Regions from separate parts of the Kitasatospora sp. NPDC001119 genome, predicted to be linked through region 1. Evidence: riboswitches for the same ligand, from Rfam matches in the RefSeq annotation. Region 1 holds a riboswitch; the other holds the start of a gene.
What was found. Region 1 has a riboswitch for glycine ahead of gcvP (aminomethyl-transferring glycine dehydrogenase). Riboswitches for the same ligand answer to the same signal wherever they lie in the genome.
Positions count from the first base shown of each region.

Region 2: linked by a shared signal. The riboswitch ahead of gcvT (glycine cleavage system aminomethyltransferase GcvT) and the one ahead of gcvP (aminomethyl-transferring glycine dehydrogenase) in region 1 are both predicted to bind glycine.

Region 1 is NZ_JBSFKI010000009.1:247,672-262,806, forward strand. It holds gene ACWDD9_RS14290 (hypothetical protein) at 1-107, shown strand, start outside; gene ACWDD9_RS14295 (DUF5999 family protein) at 520-711, shown strand; gene gcvP (aminomethyl-transferring glycine dehydrogenase) at 830-3,730, opposite strand; glycine riboswitch at 3,834-3,966, opposite strand; glycine riboswitch at 3,968-4,071, opposite strand; gene ACWDD9_RS14305 (PRC and DUF2382 domain-containing protein) at 4,223-5,491, shown strand; gene ACWDD9_RS14310 (MFS transporter) at 5,708-7,204, shown strand; gene ACWDD9_RS14315 (DNA polymerase IV) at 7,346-8,773, opposite strand; gene ACWDD9_RS14320 (SanA/YdcF family protein) at 8,846-9,568, opposite strand; gene ACWDD9_RS14325 (MerR family transcriptional regulator) at 9,663-10,307, opposite strand; gene ACWDD9_RS14330 (bifunctional nuclease family protein) at 10,531-11,007, opposite strand; gene ftsR (transcriptional regulator FtsR) at 11,105-11,800, opposite strand; gene ACWDD9_RS14340 (FHA domain-containing protein) at 11,980-12,861, opposite strand; gene ACWDD9_RS14345 (DUF881 domain-containing protein) at 13,091-13,993, opposite strand; gene ACWDD9_RS14350 (small basic family protein) at 14,277-14,609, opposite strand; gene ACWDD9_RS14355 (DUF881 domain-containing protein) at 14,606-15,135, opposite strand, start outside.
Region 2 is NZ_JBSFKI010000043.1:1,114-16,248, forward strand. It holds gene ACWDD9_RS36305 (NB-ARC domain-containing protein) at 1-3,002, opposite strand, end outside; gene ACWDD9_RS36310 (TetR/AcrR family transcriptional regulator) at 3,126-3,881, opposite strand; gene ACWDD9_RS36315 (NADPH-dependent FMN reductase) at 4,032-4,670, shown strand; gene ACWDD9_RS36320 (MDR family MFS transporter) at 4,693-6,306, shown strand; gene ACWDD9_RS36325 (L-serine ammonia-lyase) at 6,376-7,743, opposite strand; gene glyA (serine hydroxymethyltransferase) at 7,905-9,173, opposite strand; gene gcvH (glycine cleavage system protein GcvH) at 9,254-9,634, opposite strand; gene gcvT (glycine cleavage system aminomethyltransferase GcvT) at 9,734-10,855, opposite strand; glycine riboswitch at 11,085-11,186, opposite strand; gene ACWDD9_RS36345 (enhanced serine sensitivity protein SseB C-terminal domain-containing protein) at 11,396-12,199, shown strand; gene ACWDD9_RS36350 (enhanced serine sensitivity protein SseB C-terminal domain-containing protein) at 12,316-13,239, shown strand; gene ACWDD9_RS36355 (ABC transporter permease) at 13,686-14,672, shown strand; gene ACWDD9_RS36360 (ABC transporter substrate-binding protein) at 14,759-15,135, shown strand, end outside.

The sequences.
Region 1 (15,135 bases):
CGGCCCCGCTCGGCGTCGCCGCGCACCGCGCCCGGCCCGCCGCCGAACTGCTGCCGCTGCTCGCACGCGCCCCGCTCGCCGGACCGCTGCTGCTCGGCACCTCCTGACCCGCCGACGCCCCACGGGCCGCCGGGCCCACCCGCCCGGCGGCCCTCGACCGCGCCCGCGCGCCCGCTCCCAAACCCTCACCCAAACGGTGACCACCCGTCCGGGCCATTCGGCATGGCCCCAACGGGCCATGTCCCGACTGACCCACCGGTGCGCCTTTTCCCGTCGGCCCCACCTGAACGGGTGATCTCTACCCGGGAGTTGTGGCGCATGTCACGAAATCCCTGCGCGCGGCTCCCGGGATGCCGACACTGGGAACCAGCGTGGAAGGACCCCCTGTCCTACCCACTTGGGCGCCGGCCCACACTTGGCCGGCGCGCGGACAGGATCCGACCACCGCGGCGGCCCCGGACGGCACCACCTCCGGCGACCGCACCACGGGGAGGATCGCAGAGCGAAGCGAGGGTACGCATGTGCCAGCACCGTCCTGAGTGCCCGACGGCCGAGTCCGAGGACCGCGAGGCGGCCGTATCGGTGGCCCGTCACCCGGAGCAGGGCTGGAGCCTGCTCTGCAACGGCGTCGTCCTGTTCGAGGACACCGGCGAACTGCTGCCCGACGGCCGGGTGATCGCCCCGCGCCGCCCCGTCGCCCACGCGGCCTGACCACCCGGTCCGACCGTACGGCGGGGGCAGCCGCCGACCAGCGCAGACGGGCAGGGCCCCGGCGGAGAACTCCGCCGGGGCCCTGCCGTCCGACCCGGACCACCTGGGCCCGGTCGGGTCAGACGCCGTACTCGTCCAGCGGCGGGCAGGAGCAGACCAGGTTGCGGTCGCCGTACGCGCCGTCGATCCGGCTCACCGGCGGCCAGTACTTGTCCGCCGGGTTCACGCCCGCCGGGAAGACCGCCTCCTGCCGCGAGTAGCCGTGCGCCCAGTCGCCGGCCAGCGTGGCGGCGGTGTGCGGGGCGTTGCGCAGCGGGTTGTCGTCGGCCGCCCACTCGCCCGAGCCGACCTTGTCGACCTCGGCCCGGATGGTGATCATCGCGTCGCAGAAGCGGTCGATCTCGTGCAGGTCCTCGGACTCGGTCGGCTCGATCATCAGCGTGCCGGCCACCGGGAAGGACATCGTCGGCGCGTGGAAGCCGTAGTCGATCAGGCGCTTGGCGATGTCGTCCACCGTCACGCCCGTCTCCTTGGTCAGCGGGCGCAGGTCGATGATGCACTCGTGCGCGACCAGCCCGCCCGGACCGGTGTAGAGCACCGGGAAGTGCGGCGCCAGGCGCTTGGCGATGTAGTTGGCGTTCAGCACCGCGACCTGGGTCGCGTGCTTGAGGCCCTCGCCGCCCATCAGCCGGACGTACGCCCAGGAGATCGGCAGGATGGCCGCCGAGCCCCACGGCGCGGCCGAGATCGGGCCCACGCCGGTGGCCGGGCCGGCCTCCGGCTGCAGCGGGTGGTTCGGCAGGTACGGCGCCAGGTGGGCGCGCACCGCGACCGGGCCGACGCCCGGGCCGCCACCGCCGTGCGGGATGCAGAAGGTCTTGTGCAGGTTCAGGTGCGAGACGTCCGCGCCGAACTTGCCCGGCTTGGCCAAGCCGACCAGGGCGTTCAGGTTGGCGCCGTCCACGTACACCTGGCCGCCGGCCTCGTGCACCAGGGCGCAGATGTCGGTGATCTGGGTCTCGTACACGCCGTGGGTGGACGGGTAGGTGACCATCAGCACGGCGAGGTTGTCGCGGTGCTGCTCGATCTTCGCCTTCAGGTCCTCGACGTCCACGTCGCCGTCGACCAGGGTCTTCACCACGACCACGCGCATGCCGGCCATCACCGCGGAGGCCGCGTTGGTGCCGTGCGCCGAGGACGGGATCAGGCAGACGTCGCGCTGGGTGTCGCCGTTGGCGTGGTGGTAGGCGCGCACGGCCAGCAGACCGGCCAGCTCGCCCTGCGAGCCCGCGTTCGGCTGGATCGACACGGCGTCGTAGCCGGTCACCTCGACCAGCTGCTGCTCCAGCTGGCGGATCAGGGTCAGGAAGCCCTGGGCCTGGTCGATCGGCGCGAAGGGGTGCAGCTGGCCGAACTCCGGCCAGGTCACCGCCTCCATCTCGGTGGTCGCGTTGAGCTTCATGGTGCAGGAGCCCAGCGGGATCATGCCGCGGTCCAGCGCGTAGTCCCGGTCCGACAGGCGGCGCAGGTAGCGCAGCATGGCGGTCTCCGAGCGGTGGCTGTGGAAGACCGGGTGGGTCAGGTACTCGTCCTCGCGCAGCAGCGCGGCGGGCAGCGCGTCGGCGGCCTCGGCGACCTCGACGGCGGGGACGCCGAACGCGGCCCAGACGCCGGCCAGGTGCTCGCGGGTGGTGGTCTCGTCGGTGGAGACGGAGATCCGGTCCGCGCCGTCCTGGTGGACGTTGATGCCGTTGGCGCGGGCGGCGGCGGCGATCTCGGCGGCGCGGCCCGGGACGACGGCGGTGACGGTGTCGAAGAACTCGCCGTGCAGCAGCTCGACGCCGCCGGCCCGCAGGCCCTCGGCGAGGGCGGTGGCGTAGCGGTGGGTGCGGCGGGCGATGTCGGCCAGGCCGTCGGGGCCGTGGTAGACGGCGTACATCGAGGCCATCACGGCGAGCAGCACCTGGGCGGTGCAGATGTTGCTGGTGGCCTTCTCGCGGCGGATGTGCTGCTCGCGGGTCTGCAGCGCCAGGCGGTAGGCGCGGTTGCCGTCGACGTCGACGGAGACGCCGACCAGGCGGCCGGGCAGCGAGCGGGCGAACTCGGCGCGCACCGACAGGTAGCCGGCGTGCGGGCCGCCGAAGCCCATCGGCACGCCGAAGCGCTGCGAGGTGCCGCAGGCGATGTCGGCGCCCAGCGAACCCGGGGACTTGAGCAGGGTCAGCGCGAGCAGGTCGGCGGCGACGGCGACGATCGCGCCCAGGCCGTGCGCCTGCTCGATCACCGCGGTGAGGTCGCGGACCACACCGGTGGCGCCCGGGTACTGGAGCAGCACGCCGAAGACGCCGCGCTCGACGATCTCGGCCGGGATGCCCTCGGACAGGTCGGCGACGACGACCTCGACACCGGTCGGCACGGCACGGGTGTTGATCACCGCGACGGTCTGCGGCAGGGTCTCGGCGTCGACCAGGAAGACGCCGCCCTTGACCTTGGTGACGCGGCGGGCCAGCGCCATCGCCTCGGCGGCCGCGGTGCCCTCGTCCAGCAGCGAGGAGCCGGAGGTCGGCAGGCCGGTCAGGTCGGAGACCAGGGTCTGGAAGTTGAGCAGCGCCTCCAGGCGGCCCTGCGAGATCTCCGGCTGGTACGGGGTGTAGGCGGTGTACCAGGCCGGGTTCTCCATGACGTTGCGCAGGATCACCGGCGGGGTGAAGGTGCCGTAGTAGCCCAGGCCGATCATCGGCTGGAGCACCTGGTTGCGGCCGGCCAGCTCGCGCAGCTCGGCGAGGACCTGGGCCTCGGTCCGGCCCGCGGGCAGGTCCAGGGCGGTGATGGAGCGGATCGCCTCGGGCACCGCGGTGGCGGCGAGCTCGTCCAGCGAGCCGTAGCCGACGGACGCCAGCATCTTCTCCTGCGCGGCGGCGTCGGGGCCGATGTGGCGGTTCTCGAAGGGGCTGGCCAGCTCAAGCTCGGTGAGGGTCGAGGCGCCGGTGGGGCGTCCCGCGTTCGGCTGGGCGTTCATGGTGGTCGAGGCCTCCTGGTCACGGACCGGCGGGGGTACGCACGCCGGCCGGCCTCGCCGCTGCGGACAGCGGACGAACCTGGGCGGGCGGACCCGACAGGCCTCCCCCTCTGTCATCGGGACCTGAGAGCTTCACCCGCACGGGGCGCTGTGGGCGCTCCGTCGGCTTGCACCGTCGGTGAGGGTGGTGATCGCCGGCTTCCGCGCCGACGCTCCTGCCCTGCTTTCCAGAGTGACCTACCCCACACGGTACGGATGCCTGAGAGATTCCGGGGAGGAGTTGCTCCTTCGGCGCTCCGACCAGCGGCTTTCGCAGTCGGAGACTCTCCCGAGCGGGCTCTGCGGTCGTCGCCCAGGGTACCAGCGGGAGGCCCCCCGATCACGGGTGCGTCAGGTCGTTCGGGGTCTACGCGCGTCCCCCGGACGGTCCAGCGCGCAGCCCGTCCGGCGCACCCCGCTCGCGTCCGTCCGATTCATGGCTTTTGGTGTGAAGTGGCGGACGGAACGGGTGCTCCGGCCGCCTTCCTGCGGGAGTTCCGCAAGCTCAGCGCACGGGAGGAAAGAGTGCAGACCGACATCGACCCCCGGGACCTCATCGGTCACAAGGCCGTCGACCGCAACGGAGACAAGATCGGCACGGTCGACGAGGTCTACCTGGACGACGCCACCGGCCGGCCCGAGTGGGCCGCGGTCCGGACCGGCATCTTCGGTCGGGACGCCTTCGTCCCGCTGACCACGAGCGAGTTCGCCGGCGACGAGCTCCGGGTGCCGTACGACAAGTCGCTGGTGAAGGAGTCGCCGGACTTCGGCGTCGGCCAGCACCTGTCCCCCGCCCAGGAGCTCCAGCTGTACCGCTACTACGGGCTCGACACCCCGATGGACGGCCGCCCGAGCCACGAGAACGGGAGCCGGCCCAGGCAGGCCGACCTCGACTTCGGCACCACGGCGGCGGCCGCCGCCGCCACGACGACCGCGGCGGCCCCGGCGAAGTCGCTCACGTTCCACACCCCCGAGCGCTCCCCCGAGCCCGTTCCCGAGCCCGCCCCGGCCAGAGCCCCCGTCGCCACCGCCCCGCCCACCGCCGCCGTCACCGCCGCGGTCGCCGACAGCACCAGAACCGCCCCGGAGGCCGACATGCGGATGCTCAGCACCCCCGAGGCCACCACCGCCACCCCGGCGGCCGCCCCCGTCGCACCCACCGTGGAGCCGAGGCCGCAGTCGCAGCCCGCCCCCGCGTCTACGCCCGCCCCGGCGGCGACCGTCGGCGCCGCGCACGCCGACGGCGCCCCGTCCGCCCCCAGCGGCCCGGTCGAGATCACCTGCCGCGAGGAGCGGCTGGAGGTCACCACCGAGTGGCACACCCTCGGCACCGCGAAGCTGCGCAAGTACGTGACGACCGAACAGGTCGAGCGCCGCATCCCGGTGGTCCACGAGCGCGTCCGGGTCGAGCGGATGCCGGTCAGCGACGCCGAGCGCGCCACGCTCAGCGAGAAGGACATCGCCGAGGCCGTCGAGGAGGTCACCCTCCGCGAGGAGCGCGCGGTGGTCCGCAAGTACCTCGCGCCCGTCGAGCGGGTCCGCCTGGTCGTCGAGCGCTACACGACGGAGGAGGTGGTCCGGGAGGAGCTCCGCCGCGAGCACGTCGAGGTCCACGACACCACCGCCACCCAGAACACCTCCCCGGCCGGCTCGACCCCGCCCCCCGCCTCACCCCCCGCCACCGACTCACCCCGCCCGGCCGCACTGCGCCCGCTCGTCTGACACCACCCGCGAAGAGGGGCCCCGGACACCGTCCGGGGCCCCTCTCGCACACCCACCGCAGACGCCCCTCCCCGCCCCCGCCACCCCCACCACGGCCCTTGTCACGTACCCGACCGTTCACCTTTGCCAAAACTTAACCACTCGATATTTGACACTCTGAAGTATCTCCCTGCATGGTTACTTCAGTTCATTCACTATGTACGGGAGGAAGCAACCGTGAGTGAGGCACCACAGCCCACCACCGCGGCCGAGAAGCAGAGCAGCGCCCGGGTCCTGCCGGCCCTCATCCTGGCGATGCTGTCGTTCAGCGTGGTGCAGACCGCGGTCGTCCCGATCCTGCCCTCGCTGGCCAAGGAACTGCACGTCTCCGCGTCCAGCGTCACCTGGCTGATGACCGCCAACCTGCTCTCCGCAGCCGTGCTGACTCCCCTCCTGGGCCGCTTCGGCGACCTCCGGGGCCGCAAGCCGATGCTGCTGATCTCGCTGGCCGGCCTGGTCGCCGGTTCGGCGCTGGCGGTCAGCACCCACTCCTTCACCTGGCTGGTCGTCGCCCGTGTCCTCCAGGGCGCCGGCGGTGGCGTCCTGCCGCTGGCGATCAGCATCGTCCGTGACGAGCTGCCCAAGCAGAAGGTGACCGGCGGCGTCGCCGCCATCAGCGCCTCGATGGGCGTCGGCTCCGGCCTCGGCCTGGTCGCGACCGGTCTCCTGCTGGAGCACTGGAACTACAAGTCGATCTTCTGGATGGGCCTGGTCTTCGGCCTGATCGCGATCGCCCTGGTCGCCTTCCGCGTCCCGACCGACCCGGTGACCGACAAGGAGGGCGGCGCCGACCCGCTGGGTGCCCTCACCCTGGCCGGCTGGCTCTCCGCGCTGCTGGTCGCGGTCAGCCAGGGCAACCACTGGGGCTGGACCTCCAACAAGACGCTCGGCCTGTTCGCCGTCGCCGCCGTGGTCGCCCTGATCTGGGGGATCATCGAGACCAAGGTCGCGCACCCGCTGGTGGACATGAAGATGATGGCCCGTCCGGCCGTCGCCTTCACCAACGTGGCCGGCCTGCTCATCGGCTTCGGCATGTACGGCTCCTTCATGGTCATCAGCAACTTCGCCCAGACCCCGGAGAAGCTGACCCACTACGGCTTCACCGCCAGCGTGCTGCACGCTGGCCTCCTGCTGCTGCCGTCCGCGATCGGCTCGATGGTCGCCGCCCCGGTCGGCGCCCTGCTGATCGCCCGTCGCGGCCCGCGCCTGCCGCTGGTCCTCGGTGGCGTCCTCGGCGCCATCGCGATGGCCTACCTGGCCGTGCGCCACGGGCACGAGGGCGACATCTACACCGCCTCGGCGATCTTCGGTCTCGGTGTCGGCCTCGCCTTCGCCGCGATGCCGGCCTACATCAACGGCGCCGTCCCGGTCGAGCAGAGCGGTATCGCCAACGGCATGAACTCCGTGCTGCGCACGGTCGGTGGCGCGATCGGCACCGCCGTCATGGCCGCCATCCTGACCGGCGACACCATGAAGCTGCCGCCGCAGATCCCGCTGTCGCTGCCCACCCTGGACGCCTACAAGCACGCGTTCTGGACCGCGGCCGTGGTCTGCGTCGTCGCCGGTGTCGTCCCGTTCCTGATCCGCGGCACCAAGTCGGCCGCCACCGCGACGGTCGTCGGCGGCTCGGCCCAGCAGGACTCCAGCCCCGAGCTGGTCAAGACCGACGCCTGACGAGGCGTCCGGCCCCCGCGCTCAGGGACAGGGCGCGGGGCCCGGTCCCCGTACATCGTGAGGGCATCACGAACGCACGGGGTCCGGCACGGTGATCGGCCCCACCCGGTACTCCCCCACCGGGTGGGGCCGCTTCGCGTTTCAGGCTCCTTCCCCCGGCCCGCCGTTCCCCTCCGACACACCGTCCGGCCCCTCGTCCGGCCCCTCGTCCCGGCGCAGCGGCAGCGGCCGGGACGGTTCGAGCGCCGGGTCGTCCACCGCGAAGGTCCGTACCCGCCCCGGCCCGTCCCACGGCGTCTCGAACCGTACGGTGACCCTCCCGACGCCGCTGCCCTGCACCCAGCCCGGACCGAACTCCTCGTGCCGGACGTCCTGTCCGGGCACCCACCGCCGCACCACGACGGCCTCCGGCTCCGCCTCGGCCTCCTCGGCCTCGGCCGCCGCCTCCGCGTGCTCCGCGGCCTCCTCCCGCAGCGCCTGGGCGAACAGGTCCTCCTGGGTGTAGTCGGCGAGTTGGGCGACGCCCACGCCGAGCAGCCGGACCCCGCCGGTGATCTCCACCTGCTCGGCCAGCCGGCGCGCGGTCGCGGTGATCACCGCCTCGTCGTCGGTGGGCCCGCCGAGCGTCTCCGAGCGGGTCAGCGTCGAGAAGTCGAACCGCCGGACCTTGAGCACCACCGTCCGCCCCGAGCGCCCGGCCGCCCGCAGCCGCCGTACGCACCGGCCGGCCAGGGCCTCCACCTCGCGCAGCACCCGTTCCCGGTCGGCCAGGTCCACCTCGTAGGTGTCCTCCACCGACACGGACTTGGCGTCCTGGTCGGCGATCACCGGCCGCTCGTCCAGCCCTATGGACATCTGGAAGATCCCGGCGCCGTGAGCCCGCCCGACCAGCTGCACCAGCTCCGCCTCCCCCGCCTCCGCGAGGTCGGCCACCGTGCTCAGCCCGGCCCGGCGCAGCACCTGTTCGGTGGCCGGCCCGATCCCGGGCAGCGCCCGCACCGGCATCGGGCCGAGCACGGCCCGCTCCTGCCCGGGCTCGATCATGACCAGTCCGTCCGGCTTGGCCTGCTCGGAGGCGATCTTGGCCATCAGCTTGGACCCGGCCGCCCCGACCGAGCCGGTCAGCCCGGTCGACCGCTGGATGTCCGCCCGCAGGTCCTCCGCGAGCGCGAGGACCAGCCGTTCGCCGGTCTCGTGGTCCGCCTCCAGCAGTGCCGGTCCGTACGGGCCGGCCTCCAGGTCCACGAAGGCCTCGTCCAGGCTGAGCGGCTGCACCAGCGGGGAGAGCTGCCGCAGCAGCCCCATCACGATCTCGCTGTTCTGCCGGTAGGCCTCGAACCGCCCCGCCAGGAAGGCCGCGTTGGGGCAGAGCCGGCGCGCCTGCGCCATCGGCATCGCCGAGTGCACCCCGAACCTGCGCGCCTCGTACGAGGCCGTGGAGACCACCCCGCGTCCGCCGAGCCCGCCGACGACCACCGGCTTGCCGCGCAGGCTGGGCTTGGCCGCCTGCTCCACCGCCGCGAAGAAGGCGTCCATGTCGAGGTGGATGATGCTCGGCAGAGATCGCACCCGCCGATCATCGCGTACGGGTCCGACAGTGCGTACGAACCGGGCCGGAGGCCCCGCTCCCGGCCCCCGTCGCTACTGCTTCGCGGCCTCCGCCAGCGCCTTCGGGATACCGTCCTCCCGGGGTCCGAGGAACACCGGGTCCGGCCGCAGCCAGGCGTTGGCCGCCGCCTTGCCCGCCCCGGCGACCTCCCGCAGCCCGCCGTACAGCCAGGTCGCGTCGTGCAGTTCCGGCACCCCGACCGCGTACGAGCGGATCCCCGCCGCCTCGCACAGCGCCAGCGCCCGGCGGACGTGGAAGTCCTGGCTGACCAGCACCGCGTGGTCCACCCCGAAGATCCGGCGCGCCCGGGTGCAGGAGTCCCAGGTGTCGAAGCCCGCGTAGTCCCGCACCACCCGGTCCTCGGGAACGCCGTTCCGGGTCAGGTAGTCGTACATCGCGTCGGGCTCGGAGTACTCGACCCGCCCGTTGTCCCCGGTCACCAGGATCGCCTGCACCTTCCCCTCCCGGTACAGGTCCACCGCCGCCACCAGCCGGTGCTCCAGGTACGGGGAGGGCTTGCCCTGGTACAGGCCGGCCCCGAAGACCACCGCGACCGGCGCGGCGGGCGCGCTCTCCACGGTGCCCACCCGGTCCCCCGCGGCGAACCACACCCAGGCGCTCGGCGCCAGCGCCAGCGAGCAGAGCACCGTTCCGACCTGGAACACCCTGCGCTGCGTCCGCCGCTGCCGCAGCCGGGCCCCCAGCAGTCCGGCCCTGCGCCGCAGCAGCCCCGATATGCCGGTACCGACTCCCACGTGCCCTCCCTCGATCACGTCAACCGGGGAACACGACGGGGCCGCGGGTCCGAACGGTTCCCCGTCCGGGCCCGCGGCCCCGTCGAACGCCTGCTCAGACCGCCCGGTTGCGCCGCTGGGCCAGCTCGTCGGCCGGGTCGTGCCCGACCATCGTCTCGCCGGTGTCGGTGCGCTCGGCGTGCAGCCGCCCGAGGGTGAGCTCCAGCTCCTGCCAGACCGCTCCGACCGCGATGCCGAAGACCCCCTGACCGCCCTTCAGCAGGTCCACCACCTGCTGCGGCGTCGTGCACTCGTACACCGTCGCGCCGTCGCACATCAGCGTCATCCCCGCCAGGTCGGCCTGGTCGGCGGCCTGGAGGTGGGCGACCGCCACCCGGATGTTCTGCAGCGAGACACCCGCGTCGAGCAGCCGCTTCACGATCTTCAGCAGCAGGATGTCGCGGAAGCTGTAGAGCCGCTGGCTGGTCGACGGGTACGCGGTGCGGACGCTGGGCTCCAGCAGTCCGGTGCGGGCCCAGTAGTCCAGCTGACGGTAGGTGATGCCGGCCGCCGCACAGGCCGTCGGGCCCCGGAAGCCGAGCAGGTCGGACGTCGGGGCCAGCCGTTCGATGGCCGGCTGGCCCGCCTGTACGGCCGGGAACCTGCCGACCCGGGGGAAATCCGTGACGGTGCGAGCGGTGCGCGGCATGTGCACGGCGCACCGGCCTCCCACGGCCGCGTCATCGCCGGTGCTGCTCATGCCTGCCTCCGTCCACTTGTGCTGCGGGCAACCCGACTGCGGGCATCGGCCACCCGGACAGCCACTCCTGACGGTAGGCAGTCCCCTATGACCCGTCAACGATCGCCACGCCGGGCCAGACAAACCACATCACTCAGGAGAGTGGTTTTTCGTGCCCCTAGTGTGGGTAGATGGACGGATTTTGGCAAAACGATGGGCCGAAAGGCCGCACGGTCGGGCCCCGCTACTGCGGGCCGCTGCCGCCGAAGTCCTCGGGCGACACCTGGTCGAGGAACTCGCGGAACTTCTCGACCTCGTCCTCCTGCTCGTCCGGGATCGCGATGCCCGCCTCGGCGAGCACCTCCTCGCTCCCGTAGATCGGCGTGCCGGTGCGCAGCGCCAGCGCTATGGCGTCGGACGGCCGCGCGCTCACCTCGACCCCGCCGGCGAACACCAGCTCGGCGTAGAACACGCCCTCCCGCAGGTCGGTGATCCGGACCTCGGTGAGCTGCTGGCCGAGCGCCTCCAGGACGTCCTTGAAGAGGTCGTGCGTCAGCGGCCGCACCGGCGTCATGCCCTGCTGGGCGAAGGCGATCGCGGTCGCCTCGCCGGGGCCGATCCAGATCGGCAGATAGCGATCTCCCCCGACCTCCCGCAGCAGCACGATCGGCTGGTTGGAAGGCATCTCCACTCGGACACCCACGACGTCGAGCTCATTCACACAGGCAACCCTATGGCTCCGCTCCCGGATATGAAAGCGCAGGGCCGACGCCGCTGGTCAGCGCGGTGCGGCCAGGGCGCGCCGCGGGCGGCATGCGCTATCCGCGCGTCCGCATCCCGGCCTGGACCATGGCCGCGTGCAGCCGTACGGACAGCGTCGCGAGCTCCCGGGCGGTGGCCTCCGCGTGCGCCCTGGTCTGCGGGTTCCGGTGCCGGCGCAACGGCGCCACCACCTGTTCCACCAGCGCGATCTCGCGGTCCGCCGCGGCCTTCATGGCGCGCAGGTGCCGGGGCTCCAGCCCGTACCGGCCGAGCTCCGCGACCAGCCGGGCCACCTGGAGCGCCTCGCCGTCGTAGCCGCCGTCCGGTCCCGGGGCGACCAGCCCGTAGGACTCCCACTCGGCCAGTTCCGGCTCCCCGGCCTCGGCCGCCGCGAGCAGTTCGGCGCGCCCCAGCCGGACGCCGGAGGGCACCTCTCCGCCGGCCACCAGCTCCCGGTCCGCCTCCTCCAGCGGCCCGGGCCGGGTGTCGGCGGCGGAGGGCAGCGCGGGCGGGTTCTCACCGCGCTCGATGGCGTCCAGGTGCTCCCGGATCACCCGCAGCGGCAGGTAGTGGTCCCGCTGCATGCGCAGGACGTAGGCCAGCCGCTCGACGTCGGCCGGGCTGAACTTGCGGTACCCCGAGGGCGTGCGCTGCGGCTCGACCAACCCCTCCGCCTCCAGGAAGCGGATCTTGGAGATGGTGACCTCGGGGAAGTCGTCGCGCAGGAAGGCCAGCACCGCGCCGATGCTCAGCAGCTCGTCACCGCCGCGCCGGCGGCCGACGGGCCTCTCGGCCCGGACCGGCTGCCGCGGGCCCGCGACCACCCCGCGTCCGCCGCGGTCCGCCTGCGGACCGGACGGGGTTGGGGTGGCCGCCCCGAGAGAAGAGGAAGGGGTATTCGTATTCACTCGGGCTCCTGCCGACGTCGTTTTCAGTACCCCCGGTTGTGGCCGGCGAAGAACACCAGCCGGTACTTCCCGATCTGCACCTCGTCGCCGTTGTTCAGCGGCACCTCGTCGATCCGCTCCCGGTTCACGTAGGTGCCGTTGAGGCTGCCCACGTCCGCGACGCTGAAGCCGGCCGGGGTGCGGCGGAACTCCACGTGGCGGCGCGAGACCGTGACGTCGTCGAGGAAGATGTCACCCTGCGGGTGGCGACCCGCCGTGGTGACGTCCGAGTCCAGCAGGAACCGGCTGCCGGAGTTCGGACCGCGCTGCACGATCAGCAGGGCCGAGCCCGGCGGCAGCGCGTCGATCGCCGACAGCACCTCGGCCGACAGGGCCGGCGTGGCGCCGGTGCCGGTCGTGGTGGTGGGGTCGTACGACTCCAGGCCGGAGATGGAGATGGTCGACGTGGTCTCCGCCGCCCCCTCCGGAAGCAGGCCGCCGCGCAGCGCCGCGCCGCAGTTGGAACAGAACCGGGCCGCGGCCGGGTTCCGGTTGCCGCACCTGGGGCACGGAGTGGGGCCAGCCATGTTCACAGCCTCCTGGCGCGGCACACCCGACGGGTTGTGCCCGGCGTACGGATCCGGGGCAAACCCTCCACCAGAGGTTGAGGGTCCTGACGGGAAACCTATGCGCGGCTCGCCGGAGGGGTCAACCGACGCGCCGTAGCCCGCCTGATTCCCCGCGTACTGGGCGGCGCCGCCGTCCCGGTACAGCTGCTGACCTGCGTACGGCGCGGCCTCGGGGGCCGGGCGCATGCCCGGCACTGCGGGCTCGTCCTCCGGTCGGCGGTGACGCGCGGTGGGCGCCTCGACGGCGGCGGCGTCACGGCCCTTGTTACGACCGAACAACTTCGAGAAGAAACTCACGGGCGAATCCCCTTGCGTGTGACAGACCCGCCCGCGGGGCAGGGTGAGAACCTCGGACATGCTGCGGGCCCGGTCGTTGCGGCTCGGGCCCGCTGGAGTGGTACTCCGGCGATTGGTACTGCGGTTGTTGCTCCGGAGCGTACTGGTGCGAACCAGTCTCGCCCATGTGACGGCGGCGCCCCGCAGCGGGTGCCGCCCGCCCTTGACGGGCCGTTCGCCGGGCGCCCCGTCACTTCGAAGCCGGCTTGGCGTACTGCGGCGACTTCGGGTCCACGAGGGCGTCGACGACCACCTTCTGCTGCTGGGCGATCGTCGCCCGCGCCTGGTGGCTCTCCAGCGTGCGGACGACACCTCCCGGGATGTTCAGCGCGGGTGTCAGATCCTGCGGGTTCCCCACGACCGTGAAGCGGTAGGGCTGCGAGACCTTCTTCCCGTCGATCTGCACCCCACCGGCCGACAGGTCGGTGAAGTAGGTGTTGACCACCACGCGCACATCGTTGATCTGAATCGCCTCCGCCCCCGCCGCTCGAAGTTCTTGCAGGGTGTCCAGCAGCATATCTGCCTTCACCTGCCCTTGGGGATCATCGACCGTGAGTACGATGCCCGGACCAGTGGCTTTGACGGTGCCGGCGAGCACGCCGAGCTCCGTCGCCTTCTTCCTGGTCTGCTCCTGGGCCTCCTTGGCCTGGTTGGAGCTGTTCTCCAACTTCGCCAGGGACTGCTCCAACTCCGCCTTCTCCTGCTGAAGACGTTGCTGACGGCTGTCCAGTTCATCGAGGATCCGCACCAGGTCCTCCTGGCGGGCCCCGCGGAGCTGACTGTGGTGGTCGTTGGTCGACCGCACCTGGATCGCCAGCCCCAGGCCGAGCGAGAACAGCAGCAGCGCCACCACCAGCTGGCCGCGCGACAGCCGCGGCGGCCAGAGCGCCGCCTTCAGGCGCCGCCGGCCGGCACTCCGGTCCGCGACGGGCTCGGGCTCGGGTTCCGGCTCGGACCCCGCTTCCGCCGCGGGCTCCGGGGCCGGCACGGGCTCGGGCGTGGGCTCGGGCTCAGCGGCAGGCGCGGACTCCGGCTTCGCCCCGGTCTTCGGCTCGGCCCCGGGGGCCGGCGCGGTGACCTTCGTGAGCCGCAGCGTCGGCTCGGGCGCCGAACCGGCCTCAAGCTCAGCCTTAGCGTCAGACTTCTCCTCCGAGGCGACGACGGGCTCCACGGCCTCGGCCGTCTCCCCGGCCGTCCCGGCAGCCTCGTCCGCGTCCGCCGCACTGTCCGTCCGAGGTGCGTCCACGACCTCCCGGACGGGCTTCGAAACCGCCTTCTCGACCGCTTTCCCGCCCGGCTCTCCAGCCGGCTTCCCGGCGGCCGCCCCGGCCACCGCCGCCTCCCGCCCGTCCTCCGCCGCGGGCTCGCGGCCCGGCTCAGGCACGGAAGACATGGCGCCGGATCGCGGCCGCGTTGGAGAAGATGCGGATGCCGAGGACGACGACCACGCCGGTGGACAGCTGCGAGCCGACGCCCAGCTGGTCACCGAGGAAGACGATCAGTGCCGCGACCACCACGTTCGACAGGAACGAGACGATGAACACCTTGTCGTTGAAGATCCCGTCGAGCATCGCCCGGACGCCGCCGAACACGGCGTCCAGCGCCGCCACCACCGCGATCGGCAGGTAGGGCACGACGGCGTCCGGCACCTCGGGTTGGACGAAGAGGCCGACGACCACCCCGATCACAAGACCCAGTACGGCAATCACGGTCTGGCTGCTCCTGTCCCTGTCGTGGTCTTGGTGGTTCCGGTCGGCGGACGCCGCTTGGCGGTGGAAGCACCGCTGGTCGGGGCCGACGAGGCGGAAGCGGAAGGCGAGGCCGACGGTGAGACGGACGCGCCGGGGCTCTCCTGGGTTCCGGCTCCGGCCGGCGGCGTTGCGCCCGCGGTCGCCGGGGGCGAGGCCTCGGGCGTCACCGGCTGCGCGGTCCGCAGCGTCACCCCCACCGCCGCCGGCAGCGTCAGGTTCTTCTGCACGGAGAGCGTCGACTTGATGCCGTACTGCTCCTGGAGCAGCCGCAGGTACTGCCCGGCCATGTCCTTCTCGAAGACGGTGAGGAGCTTCGAGCCGTCCCCGATCGCCTGGATGTTGTACGGCGGCACCAGCGGCCGGTTGTCCACCAGCACCGCCTCGCCCGCGGCCCGGATCGCGGACAGCGCGGTCAGCCGCTGGCCGTTGATCGCGATCGCCTCGGCCCCGGATCCCCAGAGGCCGTTCACCACCAGCTGCAGGT
Region 2 (15,135 bases), on a different contig from region 1:
AGAATGGAGGAGGCGAGTAGGACGCGCCAGCCGGCGTCGTGCTCGGCGGAGAGCAGCTGGAGAGCGCCCCGCAGTCGGAGCTCACGGCGGGTGCCGCGGATGGAGGACTCCTCGTTGGTGCAGATGGCGCTCACCAGACGGAGCGCACCCAACTTGACCGGCATGTTCGGCTCGCTTTCCAGGTGCGTGCTCTCCAGGAGCGATGCGATTCGCAGCAAGGTTGCGAGAACGTCCTGTGCGTCCTGATCCCGATGAAGGGCGGACATACCGGTGGGGAGCCCCAGGTTGTGGAGGACGTTGGTGATGCCCCGAGGATGGAAGCGGGAGTCGGCGTCCTGGTTCTCCATGTGTTCCAGGATCCGAGTCACCTCACTCCAACGCCTTTGGTAGCAGAGTGCCTCGGCGAGCAACCCGGTGAGCGCGACACGCAGGCGAGGAGAAAGCTGTCCTCCGGCGAGCATTGCCCGGCAGCGCTGTTCCACCTCGTCATCGCGGAGAGCCGACGTGCCTAGCCCGTGGTTGAGTTGTTCGATCTCCGCCAGGAGCCGTGTTTCGGCAGTGCTTGGGAGGTTTTCCAGGAGCTGTGTGAACTTCGCCATCAGTTCCAGTACTTCGTCGTTCGGACCACCCCGGCGTGTCATCGTTCGCAGGGTGACCAGCAGGTTGGCGACGATGTGTGCGACATCCAGCGGGTGTGAATCGCAGAGCTGGCCGGCCAGTTGGTGAACTCGACGGCCCTGGGCCAGGAGCTGCTCGACGGGCGCCGCTTCCAACTCGGCCAACTCGGCCAGGGACATGCGGATCTTGAGTTCGAGGACGGCCGCCGACGGGCCGCAGCCCAGGACGTAGGCGAGCTCAGCCTCGAACAACCGTCTGGCCGCGGCCAGTTCTCCCCGTTCGAGGTGGGCGCCGGCCAGGTTTCCCCACAGGATCGCGACCTCACTGGAGGAGAAACCCAGCCGCTGCGCGTGCTCGGCGAGGCTCTGCGCGTGTGGCATCACGGCGAGGGCGTGTCGCTCGTCGCCGTGCCGCAGGAAGGCCGCCAGCCACAGCTGCACGTGGAGGGCCGACCGGCGTAGGACGCGCTCGACGGTCGCCCTGTCCCTCTCCACCCGGCCGCGCACTACGTACTGGACGATCTCGTTGACGCTGATGGTCTGGTCGACCTCCTCCGGGTGGGCCTCGGACCACTCCTCGGGCGGGCGGGCGCACAGCGGGGCATCGCGTCGGACCAGGGACTCCGACCAGAGTGCGCGGTGCACTTCGGAAGAGTTGAAGGAGTTCCCCGGGTCGTCCTGCAGAACGATCGGTTCGGGCGTGTCGAGGTAGGCCAGTTCGTCCGGGACGACGGCAATGGCGATGAGGAGGTGCAGCGGGATCTGGCGCGATCCCAGGTAGCCCGCCGCCTGGACGGACGACATGGCGATCTCCGATACGAAGGGTCGCTGAGGAAGCGCATACCGGTCCACCCGTTCCAGGGCGAAGTGGATCGCCGCCACCAGGGTGTGGGGATAGCCGGCTGGGACGGACCGTTCGTCGTCGAGTGCGAGGTCGCGGATCGAGCGCAGGTAGCGCGGCACCTCGGCGAGTCCGAGCTCGCAACTGAGGAGGTAGCCGCAGGCGAGTTCCAGGGCCAGTGGCCAGTGCGCCAGAGCCGCGGACAGGTCCATGGCCGCGCGTTCGGCATGCTCGTCCCACGGGGAGTCGTCCGCGAGCCTGAGGCGCACCAGGGCTCCTGCTTCGGTCGGCGTCAAGGCCTGGACGTCGATCTTGTGCGGATGAGCCGCCCAGCCGGCCTGGTTCGTGGAGGTGACGATCACATGGCCCCGCCCGCTGCTGGGCATCCACGGGTGGAGGCTGTGGCGATCGGTCGCATTGTCGAAGATCAGCAGCCAGCGTTCGGCGGACGCGCTCAGCAGCGCCCTGACTCCGTCCTGCAGCCGGGTGTCGTCGTCGGGAGCCCGGTCGCCTTGGGGATGCAGCCACTCGTGGATCCTCCGGAACGAGGTCATCAGGGAGGCGGTGCTCTCCGCGTTGACCCAGAAGATCCAGTCGTAGGAGTCCGCGGTGTCGTGGGCGTAGGCGGCGGCAAGACTGGTCTTGCCGATGCCGGACAAGCCGAGCAGGGCGCAACTCGACGGAACCCGGGGGCCGGGGGAATCCGCCAGCGCGGCCCGGACCCGGGAGAGGACCTCGGAACGCGGGACGTCCGGCACCGACGGGACGGGGCCGATCATGATTCCCCAGTCGAAGGCGCCCAAGTCCCACGCCAGGTGGCGGCTCTCGGTCAGGAGCTCGCTGCGGAAGGCCTCCAGCTCCAATACGCCCTCCGATTCTCCAGCGGCCCGGTGGTGGATCTCCGACACCAGGTGATTGGACATGCGCCCGGCCGACTGGTGACCGAGCCCGTCCCGGTGCCGGGCGCGGTGTTCCCGGATCCGTTCCCGGAGCTGATCGCGGAACTCGTGCGGATCGCGCAGGTCGGACTTGATCCGGGCGCGGCCCAGGGCGCGCAGGTCGTTGTCGCGGAGATCGTCCACGCTCGACAGCTTGGAGCTGCGGTCGAGTGCCTGGCGGAGCGCCGCCCTGAGCGTTCCGAGGTCACCGCCGTGGGTCAACGCCTGCTTCAGCCGGACTGCCTTGGGATGCAGCCGCTTGTTCGTGATCAGTTGGTAGGACTCGGCGGTCGGGCATGCGCGGACCATCCGCAGAAGGATCGCGTAGGCGGCTGGGGCCGACAGCTCGGTGTCGGGGCCGCCGGACTTCACCTGGGCGGCTACGACCGGCCGACGCAGGTCGTCCACCAGGTAGTAGTCGATAGCGTCCGTGTCAGCGGTTCCCGGTGAGGATTCGTCGCTGTCGTTGTCGTGGCCGGAGGGTTCGATCACGGCTGCGGCGATGTCGTGCCTGGCGTCCTCAAGGGCTTCGAGCAAGGCTTCCAGCGTGACCAGGTACTGGTACTGGAATCCAGCTGCTGCCGCTTGGCCCCCGCGTTTGGGCATGGCTCTGGACCTCCGGCCGTTCTCTCGATTTGGCTCGGACCAGGGTCCTCCACGTCGGTTGAAACAGCGAGGGATAGCGACAATTCGACCTTGCGAAGACTGTTCTGGGCCGCTTTTGACCGGTCAGAGGGCGAAGTGGGCGGCGATGCCGTCGAGGACGCAGTCGAGGCCGGTTTCGAACTGCCAGTCGGGGTCGTCCTTGCGGGTGGCCGCGTGGAGGTAGCGCTGGTAGTTGGGGTAGCGGCCGGTGCCCATCAGCCAGGTCATCCGGGGGGCGAGGCCGGCCCGGGTCTGGTCGCCGTCGGACCAGCCGCGCTCGCGGCGCAGGGTGTCCAGGGTGACTTCGGTGGTGACCGAGCCGTGGACGTAGCCGGTGACGGTGCGGAACACCGCCATGGTGGTGTCGGCGTCCAGGCCGTGCTCGGCCAGGGCGGCGAACGCGTGCTCGGGGACGGCGAGTTGGTTCGGGCTGAGGGAGAACGGGGTGGCCGCCCGGACGGTCCACGGGTGGGCCAGGTGCATGGCCCGCAGGTGGAGGGCGAGGGCGCGCATGGTCTCCCGCCAGTCCTCGGCGGGGGCGGCGTCCAGGGGGAGTCGGCCGTAGACGAAGTCGACCATCAGCTCGATGAGTTCGTCCTTGCCGGAGACGTACCGGTAGGCGGCCATCGGGGCGACGCCGAGTTCGGCGGCGAGCCGGCGCATGGTGACGGCGTCGAGGCCTTCGGCGTCGGCGACGGCGACGGCGGCCTCGGCGATCCGCTGCGGGGTCAGGGTGGTGCGCGGGGCGGGGGCCGGGCGGTCCAGGCGCTCCCAGAGTGACGCCGGGGGCCTGTCGTCGCCGGCGGGGGTGTCCCCGGTGGGGGCCTGCTGAGCGGGCATGGGGGCGGGCTCCTTCCGACTGGGGGTCGGTCCCACCGTAGCACCCTCCTGTGTACGGCGTATCGGCAGTGGACGCCGTACACGTCGATGTGTACGTTGTATTCGAGACGGATACGCCGTACACATCAGCCATCCCGGAGGGGGACTCCCATGTCCACGGAGCAGAAGTCCAACGAGCGGACGTCCAGCGAGCAGGCGTCCAACGAGCAGAACCTGAAGGTCGCCGTCCTCGTCGGCAGCACCCGCGACGGCCGCTTCGGCCCGGTGGTCGCCGACTGGCTGCTCGGCCACCTCGAGGCGCGCGGCGACCTGACCGCCGACCGGATCGACCTGGTGGAGACCCCGCTGCCCGTCACCTTCCCGTCCTTCGGCGGCGAACTCTCCCCGGACGACGCCGCGCTGCTGGCCGCCGTGTCGCCCCGGCTGGAGGCGGCCGACGCCTTCGTGATCGTCACGCCCGAGTACAACCACAGCTTCCCGGCCCCGCTGAAAAACGCCATCGACTGGCACAACCGGCAGTGGCACGGCAAGCCGGTCGGCTTCGTCTCGTACGGCGGCCTGTCCGGCGGCCTGCGGGCGGTCGAGCAGCTGCGGGTGGTGATGGCCGAGCTGAACGCCGCCACGATCCGCAACACGGTCAGCTTCCACGGCGCCTCGCAGTGCTTCGACGCCGAGGGCAAGGCGATCGACCCGGCCGCCGACACCGCCGCCAAGACCATGCTCGACCAGCTCACCTGGTGGGCGCAGGCGCTGCGGGACGCCCGCCGGGCCCGCCCGTTCGCGGCCTGAGCCGGGGAAGCGGGTGGACGGCATGGCCACGGAACAGAGCGGGGGCCAGAACAAGGAGCAGGCCGACGAGCGGCCCAAGCCGCCGCTGCTCGGCGTCGTCGGACTGATGCTCGGCATCTTCCTCTCGGCCCTCGACGGCCAGATCATCGGCACCGCGCTGCCGACCATCGTCGGCGACCTCGGCGGGCTGGAGCACCTCTCCTGGGCGGTCACCGCCTACCTGCTGACCTCCGCCGCCGCCACCCCGCTCTGGGGCCGGCTCGGCGACCTGTACGGGCGCAAGGGCGCCTACCAGTGGGCGGTGGTGGTGTTCCTGGCCGGCTCGGTGCTGGCCGGACTCGCCCAGGACATGGGGCAGTTGATCGCCTTCCGGGGCCTCCAGGGGATCGGCGCGGGCGGGCTGATGGTCGGCGCGCTCTCGGTGATCGGGGTGCTCGTCCCCGCCTCCGACCGGGCGCGGGTGCAGTCGGTGGTCGGCGTGCTGATGCCGATCGCCTTCGTCGGCGGACCGCTGCTCGGCGGCTTCCTCACCGAACGGCTGAGCTGGCGCTGGGCCTTCTACGTCAACCTGCCGGTCGGGCTGGTCGCGCTGCTCGCGGTCGGCGTCGGGGTACGGCTGCGGACGGAGCGGGTGCGCGCCCCGTTCGACTGGGCCGGGGTCGCCCTGCTGACCACCGGCATCCTCGCGCTCACCCTGGTGAGCAGCTGGGGCGGCACCGCCTACTCCTGGACCTCCCCGGTGCTCCTCGGCACGGCGCTCGTCGCGGTGGTCGCGCTGGGCTGGTTCGCCCGGACCGAACTGCGCGCCCCCGGGCCGCTGATCCCGCCCGCGCTGTTCCGCGACCGCAACTTCACGGTGGCGCAGATGCTCGGCTTCCTCACCGGCGCGGTGATGATCGCCCTGGTCGGCTACCTGCCGCTCTACCTGCAGCTGGCCCGGGGCGCCTCGCCCACCGCCGGCGGGCTGCTCCTGCTGCCGCTGATGCTCGGCATGATGGGCACCCAGCTGGTGACGGCGCGGCTGATGGGCCGGCCCGGCGGCGAGCGGCGCTACCCGCTGCTGGGCGGCGCGGTCACCCTGGCCGGCGGCGCGCTGCTGCTGCTCCTGCGCACCGACACCCCGATCGCCGTGGCCTCGGCCCTCACGGCCGTCGCCGGGATCGGCCTCGGCCTGGTGATGCAGAGCACCCTGCTGACCTCGATGGGGGCGGTCCGGCCGCAGAACATGGGCGCGGCGATGGGCGTGGTCACGCTGCTGCGGAGCATCGGCGGCTCGCTCGGCATGGCGGCGCTCGGCGCGGTCTACACGGCGCGGCTCACCGACTCCCTCACGGAGCGCCTCGGGGCCGCCGAGGCCGGCCGGCTCACCGGCGGAGGGCTGACCCCGGCCTCCCTCGACGGGCTCCCGGCGGCCGTCCGCGACGCCGTCGGGGCGGCGGTCACCGGCGGCCTGCACGGCACGGTCGTGGGCGGGGTGCTGCTGGCGGCCGCGGCGACGGCCCTCGCCTGCCTGGTGCGCCCGCAGCAGGGAGCGGCCAGGGAGATCAAGCCGCCGAAGCCCGAGCCCGAGCCGACGAAGCCAGACCCGGAGCCGGAGCCGGCCGACACCCCCGCGAAGGCGGCCACGGCCGGGTGATCCGGAGCACGCGCAGGCCCCCGGGCGGAACGGGGGACCGCCCGGGGGCCTGCGGAAAAGCCGGTCAGCTCAGCACTCGATGACGTTGACGGCGAGCCCGCCGCGCGAGGTCTCCTTGTACTTGATCTTCATGTCGGCCCCGGTCTCCTTCATCGTCTTGATCGCCTTGTCCAGCGAGACGTGGTGCCGTCCGTCGCCGCGCAGCGCCATCCGGGCCGCGGTGACGGCCTTGACGGAGGCCATGCCGTTGCGCTCGATGCAGGGGATCTGGACCAGGCCGCCGACCGGGTCGCAGGTGAGGCCGAGGTTGTGCTCGATGCCGATCTCGGCGGCGTTCTCGACCTGCTCGGGGGTGCCCCCGAGGACCTCGGCGAGGCCGCCCGCGGCCATCGAGCAGGCGGAGCCGACCTCGCCCTGGCAGCCGACCTCGGCGCCGGAGATGGAGGCGTTCTCCTTGAAGAGCATGCCGATGGCGCCGGCGGCGAGCAGGAAGCGGACGATGCCGTCGTCGTCGGCGCCCGGGATGAAGTTCAGGTAGTAGTGCAGGACGGCCGGGATGATCCCGGCGGCGCCGTTGGTCGGCGCGGTGACGACCCGGCGGCCGGAGGCGTTCTCCTCGTTCACGGCCATCGCGTAGAGGGTCACCCACTCCATCGCGTTGGCCGGCCCGATGCCCTCGGCGCGCAGCGCGCGGGCACCCGAGGCGGCCCGGCGGCGGACCTTCAGCCCGCCCGGCAGGATGCCCTCGCGGGACATGCCGGCCCGCACGCACTCCTGCATCACGGACCAGATCTCCAGCAGACCGGTCCGGATCTCCTCCTCGCTGCGCCAGGCCTTCTCGTTCTCCAGCATCAGGCCGGAGATCGACAGCCCGGTCTCCCGGCTGAGCCGCAGCAGCTCGTCGCCGGTGCGGAAGGGGTACTTCAGCACGGTGTCGTCGGGCTTGACCCGGTCCGCGCCGATCGCGTCCTCGTCCACCACGAAGCCGCCGCCGACCGAGTAGTAGGTCTTCTCCAGCAGGGTCGAGCCGTCCGCCGCGTACGCCCACAGGGTCATCCCGTTGGCGTGGTACGGCAGCGAGCGGCGGCGGTGCAGGACCAGCTGGGTGTCGGGGTCGAAGTCGATCGGGTGCTCGCCGAGCAGGTTGATCCGCTTCTCGGCGAGGATCCGCTCGACGTCCTTGTCGGCCTGGTCGACGTCGACGGTGCGGGGCGAGGCGTTCTCCAGGCCGAGCAGGACGGCCTTCGGGGTGCCGTGGCCGTGGCCGGTGGCGCCGAGCGAGCCGTACAGCTCGGCCCGTACGCCCGTCACCCGGTCCAGCAGGTCCTCGGTGCGCAGTCGGCGGGCGAACATCCGGGCGGCGCGCATCGGGCCCACGGTGTGGGAGCTCGACGGGCCGATGCCGATGGAGAAGAGGTCGAAGACGCTGATGGCCACGGGGGACGTCCTTGTCTGGTCGCGTGGAAGGACTTGCGGGCAGGGAGGGGCCGACACGGGACGGGGCACCGCGCGCACTTCCAGTGTGCGCGGTGCCCCGGGGTGCCTGGTACGCCGGAGGGGTGAGGCCGGTCACCCCGCCCGAACGATCACCGGAGTGATCAGAGGTTCGGGTAGAGCGGGTACTTCGCGGCCAGGGCGGAGACCCGGGCCTTCAGCGCGTCGGCGACGGTCTCGTCGAAGGCGGGCTTGAGCGCCTCGGCGATGATGTCGGCGACCTCGCGGAAGTCCTCGGCCTGGAAGCCGCGGGTGGCCAGGGCCGGGGTGCCGATGCGCAGGCCCGAGGTGACCATCGGCGGGCGCGGGTCGTTCGGGATGGCGTTGCGGTTGACGGTGATGCCGACCTCGTGCAGCCGGTCCTCGGCCTGCTGGCCGTCGAGCTGGCTGTTGCGCAGGTCGACCAGGACCAGGTGGACGTCGGTGCCGCCGGAGAGCACGCTGGCGCCGGCCTCGGCCACGTCGGCCTGGAGCAGGCGCTCGGCGAGGATGCGGGCGCCGTCCAGGGTGCGCTGCTGGCGCTCCTTGAACTCCTCGGAGGCCGCGACCTTGAAGGCGACCGCCTTGCCGGCGATCACGTGCTCCAGCGGGCCGCCCTGCTGGCCGGGGAAGACCGCGGAGTTGATCTTCTTGGCGAACTCGGCCTTGGACAGGATGACGCCGCCGCGCGGGCCGCCCAGGGTCTTGTGGGTCGTGGTGGTGACCACGTCCGCGTAGGGCACCGGGTTCGGGTGCAGCCCGGCGGCCACCAGGCCGGCGAAGTGCGCCATGTCCACCATGAGCAGCGCGCCGACCTCGTCGGCGATCCGGCGGAACGCGGCGAAGTCGAGCTGGCGCGGGTAGGCGGACCAGCCGGCGATGATCAGCTTCGGCTGGTGCTCCTTGGCGAGGCGCTCGACCTCGGCCATGTCGACCTGGCCGGTCTTCTCGTCCACGTGGTACGCGGCCACGTTGTAGAGCTTGCCGGAGAAGTTGATCTTCATGCCGTGGGTCAGGTGACCGCCGTGGGCCAGGCTCAGGCCCAGGATGGTGTCGCCCGGCTGGATCAGCGCGAACATCGCGGCGGCGTTGGCCTGCGCGCCGGAGTGCGGCTGGACGTTGGCGTGCTCGGCCCCGAACAGGGCCTTGATGCGGTCGATCGCGATCTGCTCGACCACGTCGACGTGCTCGCAGCCACCGTAGTAGCGGCGGCCGGGGTAGCCCTCCGCGTACTTGTTGGTGAGCACCGAGCCCTGGGCCTCCATGACCGCCACCGGGGCGAAGTTCTCGGAGGCGATCATCTCCAGGGTGGTCTGCTGGCGGTGCAGCTCGGCGTCGACCGCGGCGGCGATCTCCGGGTCGAGGGCGTGCAGGGACTGGTTGAGAACAGTCATGGTGTGGTCTTCCCGGGAGGAGGAGGGAAAGGGGCCAGGGCGGGACGGACCGCGGTGCGGCGGCCCGTCCCGTCGGGGGCTCAGCCCTGGGGGTTGGTGAGCGCGTCGTACTCGTCGGCGCTGAGCAGCTCGTCGGTGGCCTCGACGCGCACCTTGAACAGCCAGCCGCCCTCGAAGGGGTCGCTGTTGACGAGGGCGTTGTTGTCCAGGACGTCCGGGTTGACCTCGGTGACCTCGCCGGTCACCGGGGAGAACAGGTCGCTGACCGACTTGGTGGACTCCAGCTCGCCACAGGTCTCGCCGGCGGTCACGGTCTCGCCGACCTCGGGCAGCTGCACGTAGACGATGTCACCGAGCGCGTCCGCGGCGTGCTTGGTGATACCGATCGTGGAGACACCGTCCACGGCGGCCGTCAGCCACTCGTGCTCCTTGGTGTACTGAAGGTGCTGGGGGTTGCTCATGGCGTCATTCTCCAGGATGGGAAGCGGGTACGACGAAGCGGGCCGCCGCGCGGACGGCTGCGACGTGCGCGTATGGGAAAACGGGGGGCGTGCGAGGGGTCAGCGGGCGCGCTTGTAGAACGGCAGCGCCACGACCCTGACGGGCTCGTGCTTGCCGCGCACGTCCACCGCGACGGTGGTGCCGGGGGCGGCGTGGGCGGCGTCGACGTAGGCCATCGCGATCGGCTGCCCCAGGGTCGGGGACGGCGCGCCGGAGGTGATCCGGCCGATCGGCTCGCCCTCGGTGGAGACCACGGTGTACTCGGCGCGCGGCACCCGCTTGCCGTCGGAGACCAGGCCGACCAGCACCTTCGGCGGGTTGGTCTCGGCCGCGGCGGCGGCCGCCTCCAGGGCCTTGCGGCCGACGAAGGCGCCCTCGTTGGTGGTCTTGTCGAAGCGGACGACCCGGCCCAGGCCGGCGTCGAACGGGGTCAGGTCGGTGGACAGCTCGTGCCCGTACAGCGGCATGCCGGCCTCCAGGCGCAGCGTGTCGCGGCAGGACAGGCCGCAGGGGACCAGGCCGCGGTCCGCGCCGGCGGCGGTCAGCGCCTGCCAGACCGGCTCGGCGTCGGCCGGGTGGCAGAAGATCTCGAAGCCGTCCTCGCCGGTGTAGCCGGTGCGGGCGAGCAGCACCTCGCGGTCGGCCACGAAGGCTGGGAGGATCGCGTAGTACTTCAGGCCGGGCAGGTCGGCGTCGGTGGTGTCGGCCAGGATGCCGGTGGCCTCCGGGCCCTGGACGGCGATCAGCGCGTAGGTGTCGCGGTCGTCGGTGACGACGGCGTCGAAGCCCTTGGCACGGGCGATCAGCTCGTCGAGGACCAGCTGGGCGTTGGAGGCGTTGGCGACGACCAGGAAGGCGTCCTCGCGCAGGCGGTAGACGATCAGGTCGTCCAGGATGCCGCCGTCCTCGGCGCAGATCATGGTGTAGCGGGCGCGCAGCTCGCCCAGCGCGGAGACGAAGCCGACCAGGGCGTGGTCCAGCATCTCGCCGGCCTGCGGGCCGGTGACGGTGATCTCGCCCATGTGCGAGAGGTCGAACAGGCCGGCCTTGGTGCGGACGGCGAGGTGCTCCTCGCGCTCGCTGCCGTAGCGCAGCGGCATGTCCCAGCCGGCGAAGTCGGTCATGGTCGCGCCGAGGGCGCGGTGCAGCGCGTCGAGCGCGGTCAGGCGGAGGGACGACATGGCCAGGAACTCCTCGGTCGGGGCACTCAGGGGTGCACGCACCGGACCGGACCCGCTGGGGGCCGACCCTGCGCGCGGGCATGCGGCGGCGTGGGTCTCCCCATCTGTCGTCGAACCTGAGAGCTTCACCGCCCCGCCGCCCGCAGCCGTTTCCAGCTTGGGGGACAGCATGACGGCTTGCACCGTGGGTGGGCGCACGACAGGGCCGGGCGCCGCTTTCCAGATGTGCCTAACCCGTGCGGTAGGGGTGCCTGAGAGATTCCGGGGAGGACTTGCTCCTTCGGCGCCGGCTGTGCCTGAGCGGCACTCCGGGCTCTCCCGCGCGGGTTCGAGCGGCCGGTATGGAGTTGTGGGGGCCCGCGGCGCATGCCGTCGGACGGGCACATCATGGCACGTCCCGGACGACGAGGGGAGGGGGGACCCGGTCACACCGCGCGGGACCCGAACACGAGTCCTGACCGCACCCCCCGCACGCCTCTAGACTGCTGCGCGTCGGTGCGGCAGTGGGCGGCCGACGGCAGAGGGCGGAATCGGCGGCGCATGGGGTACCCGGTGGAGCAGCAGCAGGGGTGGGGCGGACCGGAGGAGGCGCCGGCGGGCGGCTCCTGGCCGGCCAACGAACTGGAGCAGGTGCTGACCGCGGCCCTGGGCGACCCGGGCGCGACCCCACGGGTGTTCGAGGTGCTGGCGCGCAGCCAGGTGTGGGTGCCGCTGCCGGCCGGGGCCGACCCGCAGGGCCAGGCGCTCGACCTGCCGACCATCGAGCTGGGCGGCGACCCGTACGTGCCGGTGTTCTCTTCGCAGGAGGTGTTCCTCCAGCAGGCGCCGGGGATGGCCTTCGCGATCGCGCCGGTGTGGGAGTTCGCCCGCGGACTGCCGCTGGGCCTCGGCATCGCGGTGAACCCGGACGCGCCGGTGGGCCTCCCGGTGCCGCCGCAGGGGGTCGCCGAGCTGCGCCGCGGCCCGCGCGAGGACCGCTGGGAGCAGGCCGAGGGCGCCGCGGAGCCGACCGGCGGCCGGGTGGCGCTGCGCGAGCCGGTGCCGGGCGAGGACCCGGAGCACTTCCTGGCCGCCTGCCGGAGCGAACTGTCGGCGCTGCCCGGTGTGTTGACCGCCCGCAGGGCGCTGGCCAGCATCGAGGGCGAACCGACCGTGATGTTCGTGGGCGTCCAGTTGGACCCGGCGGCCCCGGCCGACCCGGCCGCGGTGAACGAGGCACTCGGGCGAGCGCTGGGAACCGCGCCGCTGCCCGGGGGCGTCCACCTCGTACTGCTCGACCTCGCCGACGACCCGGTGGTCGAGTGGCTGCTCACCCGGGTACTGCCTTTCCACACGCGGGCGTGAGCGGGTCCGGATCAGAGGCACGTCGCCGTGGCGGTGGCCGGTGCCGCGCCATAGGGTGCGTGCAGACGGCCGACGGGTCGGCGGGTTGAGGGAAAGAGGCGCGGCGAGGTGGGCGCATGAGTGCGGGAACGGGAGCGGGCGGTGTGCCGGGGCCCTGGGGCCAGGCACCGGCCGGGCGCCCGGGAGCTGATCCCGGCGCGTTGGAGCGCGCCCTGCGCGACGTCGCGCCGGAGCGCTACGACGCGTACGAGCGGCTGCTGCACGCGCTGGCGGACGGCCGGGTCTGGATGCTGCTGTGGCACGGCACGCCGGGCAGCCCGGACGCGCAGTACGGGAACATGGAGATCAGCGGCCACGGCTACGCGCCGGCCGTCACCTCGCCCGAGCAGCTGACCGCCTCCGGCTGGGCGCGGGCCCACGAGGTCGTCTCCGGCCGGGAGATCGCGGCCTCGCTGTACCGCACCCGCTGGGGCCTGTGGCTCAACCCGCACGCCCCCGGCGGCGGCGTCGGGGTGCCCTGGGCGGACCTCCGGCGGGTCGCCGCGGGCCTGGACCGGCTGCCGGCCGGGCCGTTGAAGCTCAGCGAGCCGCAGTTGAACGCCCAGCCGTTCTTCGCGCTGCTGGAGCGGCAGGCCGCCGAGGTGCGCGCGGTCCGGGCACTGCGCCGGGCCTGGGTGCAGCCCGCGGTGGGGGAGCCGTACCTGGCCATCGGCCTTGACCTCTACGAGAGTTCGCCGCCGGCGGTGGAGGCGGTGCGGGCGCTGATGCAGCGCGCGATCGCGGTGGCCCCGGAGGGGCTCGCGGTGTCCACGGTGGCGATGTCGGACGAGTACGACCCGGTGGCGCTGTGGATGCGCGCCAACGCGCGGCCGTTCTTCGACCGGGAGGCGGGTCGCCCGCCGACCGGCCCGTACCCGCCGGTGCCCCCGCCGCCGTACCCCGGGCAGTCGATGCCGGGCTACGCGTACGGCACCCAGCCGCCGGCGCAGGGCTGGCAGCAGCAGCCGCAGCGGCCGTGGCCCGGCTACCCCGGGCGCTGAATCCCAAAACCCATTCTCCGAAGCCGACTTGATTGTCCGTCAAGTCGGCTTCGATGCTTTCCGGACGAATTTCCGGATGTGCGGCCCGGTCATCTTGACATGGCAGTTACAGCCATGTGAAGAGGTATATGCCGAAGATCGGGGAGGTGCATGCACGCAGATCACAGTTGGGCATCTGTCGGTTGTCAGGGCTGGCGCAAGCCAGTTCGGATGGCAGAGAGTTCTGCGCAACGCACCGCGCGTGCTGGAACCCCACAAAGGTGAGCGCGCACGCCGACAAGCCCGTCCACGCGACGCCCATCCCGCGTGGTGGCAGTGCCTGTGCACGACGCACTGCCGTCAACACCCGCTCCTCCTAAGCACCTCCGCACGTCCGCAGCCGCACCGCCGAAGACGGCGACCGGCACCCGTGGGCCGGCCACCGTCGGCGAGGGGACCAACTGACCATGACATCCGTGACCACCGCCGGGAACGAGCCGGAGGCAGCAGCCGCCGCCGGACCGGCCAAGAAGATCGAGGGCCGCTCCCTCGGCCAGATCGCCTGGACCCGCTTCAAGCGGGACAAGGCCGCCGTCGCCGGCGGCGTCGTGGTGATCCTGCTGATCATGCTCGCCGTGCTGGCCAAGCCGATCGAGTCGATGTTCGGGCTCGACCCGGACGCCCTCCACCAGGACCTGCTGGACGCCGACCTCGGCGGTCTGCCGTTCGGCGACTGGGGCGGCATGAGCCTCGAACACCCGCTCGGCATCGACCCGCTGCAGGGCCGTGACCTGCTCACCCGCGTCATCGAGGGCTCCTGGGTCTCCCTGCTGGTCGCCTTCGGCGCGACCCTGCTGTCCAACACCATCGGCACCGTGCTCGGCATCATGGCCGGCTACTACGGCGGCTGGGTGGACACCGTGATCAGCCGGGTGATGGACGTCTTCCTGGCCTTCCCGCTGCTGCTCTTCGCCATCGCGATCTCGACCTCGCTCCAGGGCGGAGCCTTCGGCCTGCACGGCCTGCCGCTGCACATGCTGGTGCTGATCTTCGTGATCGGCTTCTTCAACTGGCCCTACATGGGCCGGATCGTGCGCGGCCAGACGCTCTCGCTGCGCGAGCGGGAGTTCGTCCACGCGGCCCGCAGCCTCGGCGCCCGCGGCCCGTTCATCCTGTTCAAGGAGCTGCTGCCCAACCTGGTCGGTCCGATCCTGGTCTACTCGACCCTGCTGATCCCGACCAACATCCTCTTCGAGGCGGGGCTGAGCTTCCTCGGCGTCGGCATCCAGCCGCCGCAGGCCTCCTGGGGCGGGATGCTCCAGGACGCGATCCGGTACTACCAGGTGGACCCCCAGTACATGGTGGTCCCCGGTCTGGCGATCTTCGTCACCGTGCTCGCCTTCAACCTGCTCGGCGACGGTCTTCGCGACGCCCTCGATCCCAAGAGCAACTGATCCCGCCGCACATGACCACGCATCATGTGATGCGCCGTCAAGGCTCTCCTTCACCGCCTCCCATCCCCAAGGGGTTGATCTCACCCATGCGTAGGTCCCGTACCGTCGCCCTGACCGCGGCCGCAGCCGCCGCCGTCCTGGTCGTGACCGGTTGCACCAGCTCGTCGAAGGACACCGGTTCCGCCTCGTCCTCCGGCACCGGAGGCGGCTCCGGCGCCAACGCCGCCACCAAGGGCATCGTCAACGCCTCGGACAAGAAGGGCGGGACGGTCACCTACGAGATGAAGGGCACCCCGGACTCGCTCGACCCGGGCAACACGTACTACGCGTACATCTACAACTTCTCGCGCCTGTACGCCCGTCCGCTGACCACCTTCAACCCGGCGCCGGGCGAGGAGGGCAACAAGCTCGTCCCCGACCTCGCCGAGTCGATGGGCCAGGTCAGCGCGGACGGCCTGACCTG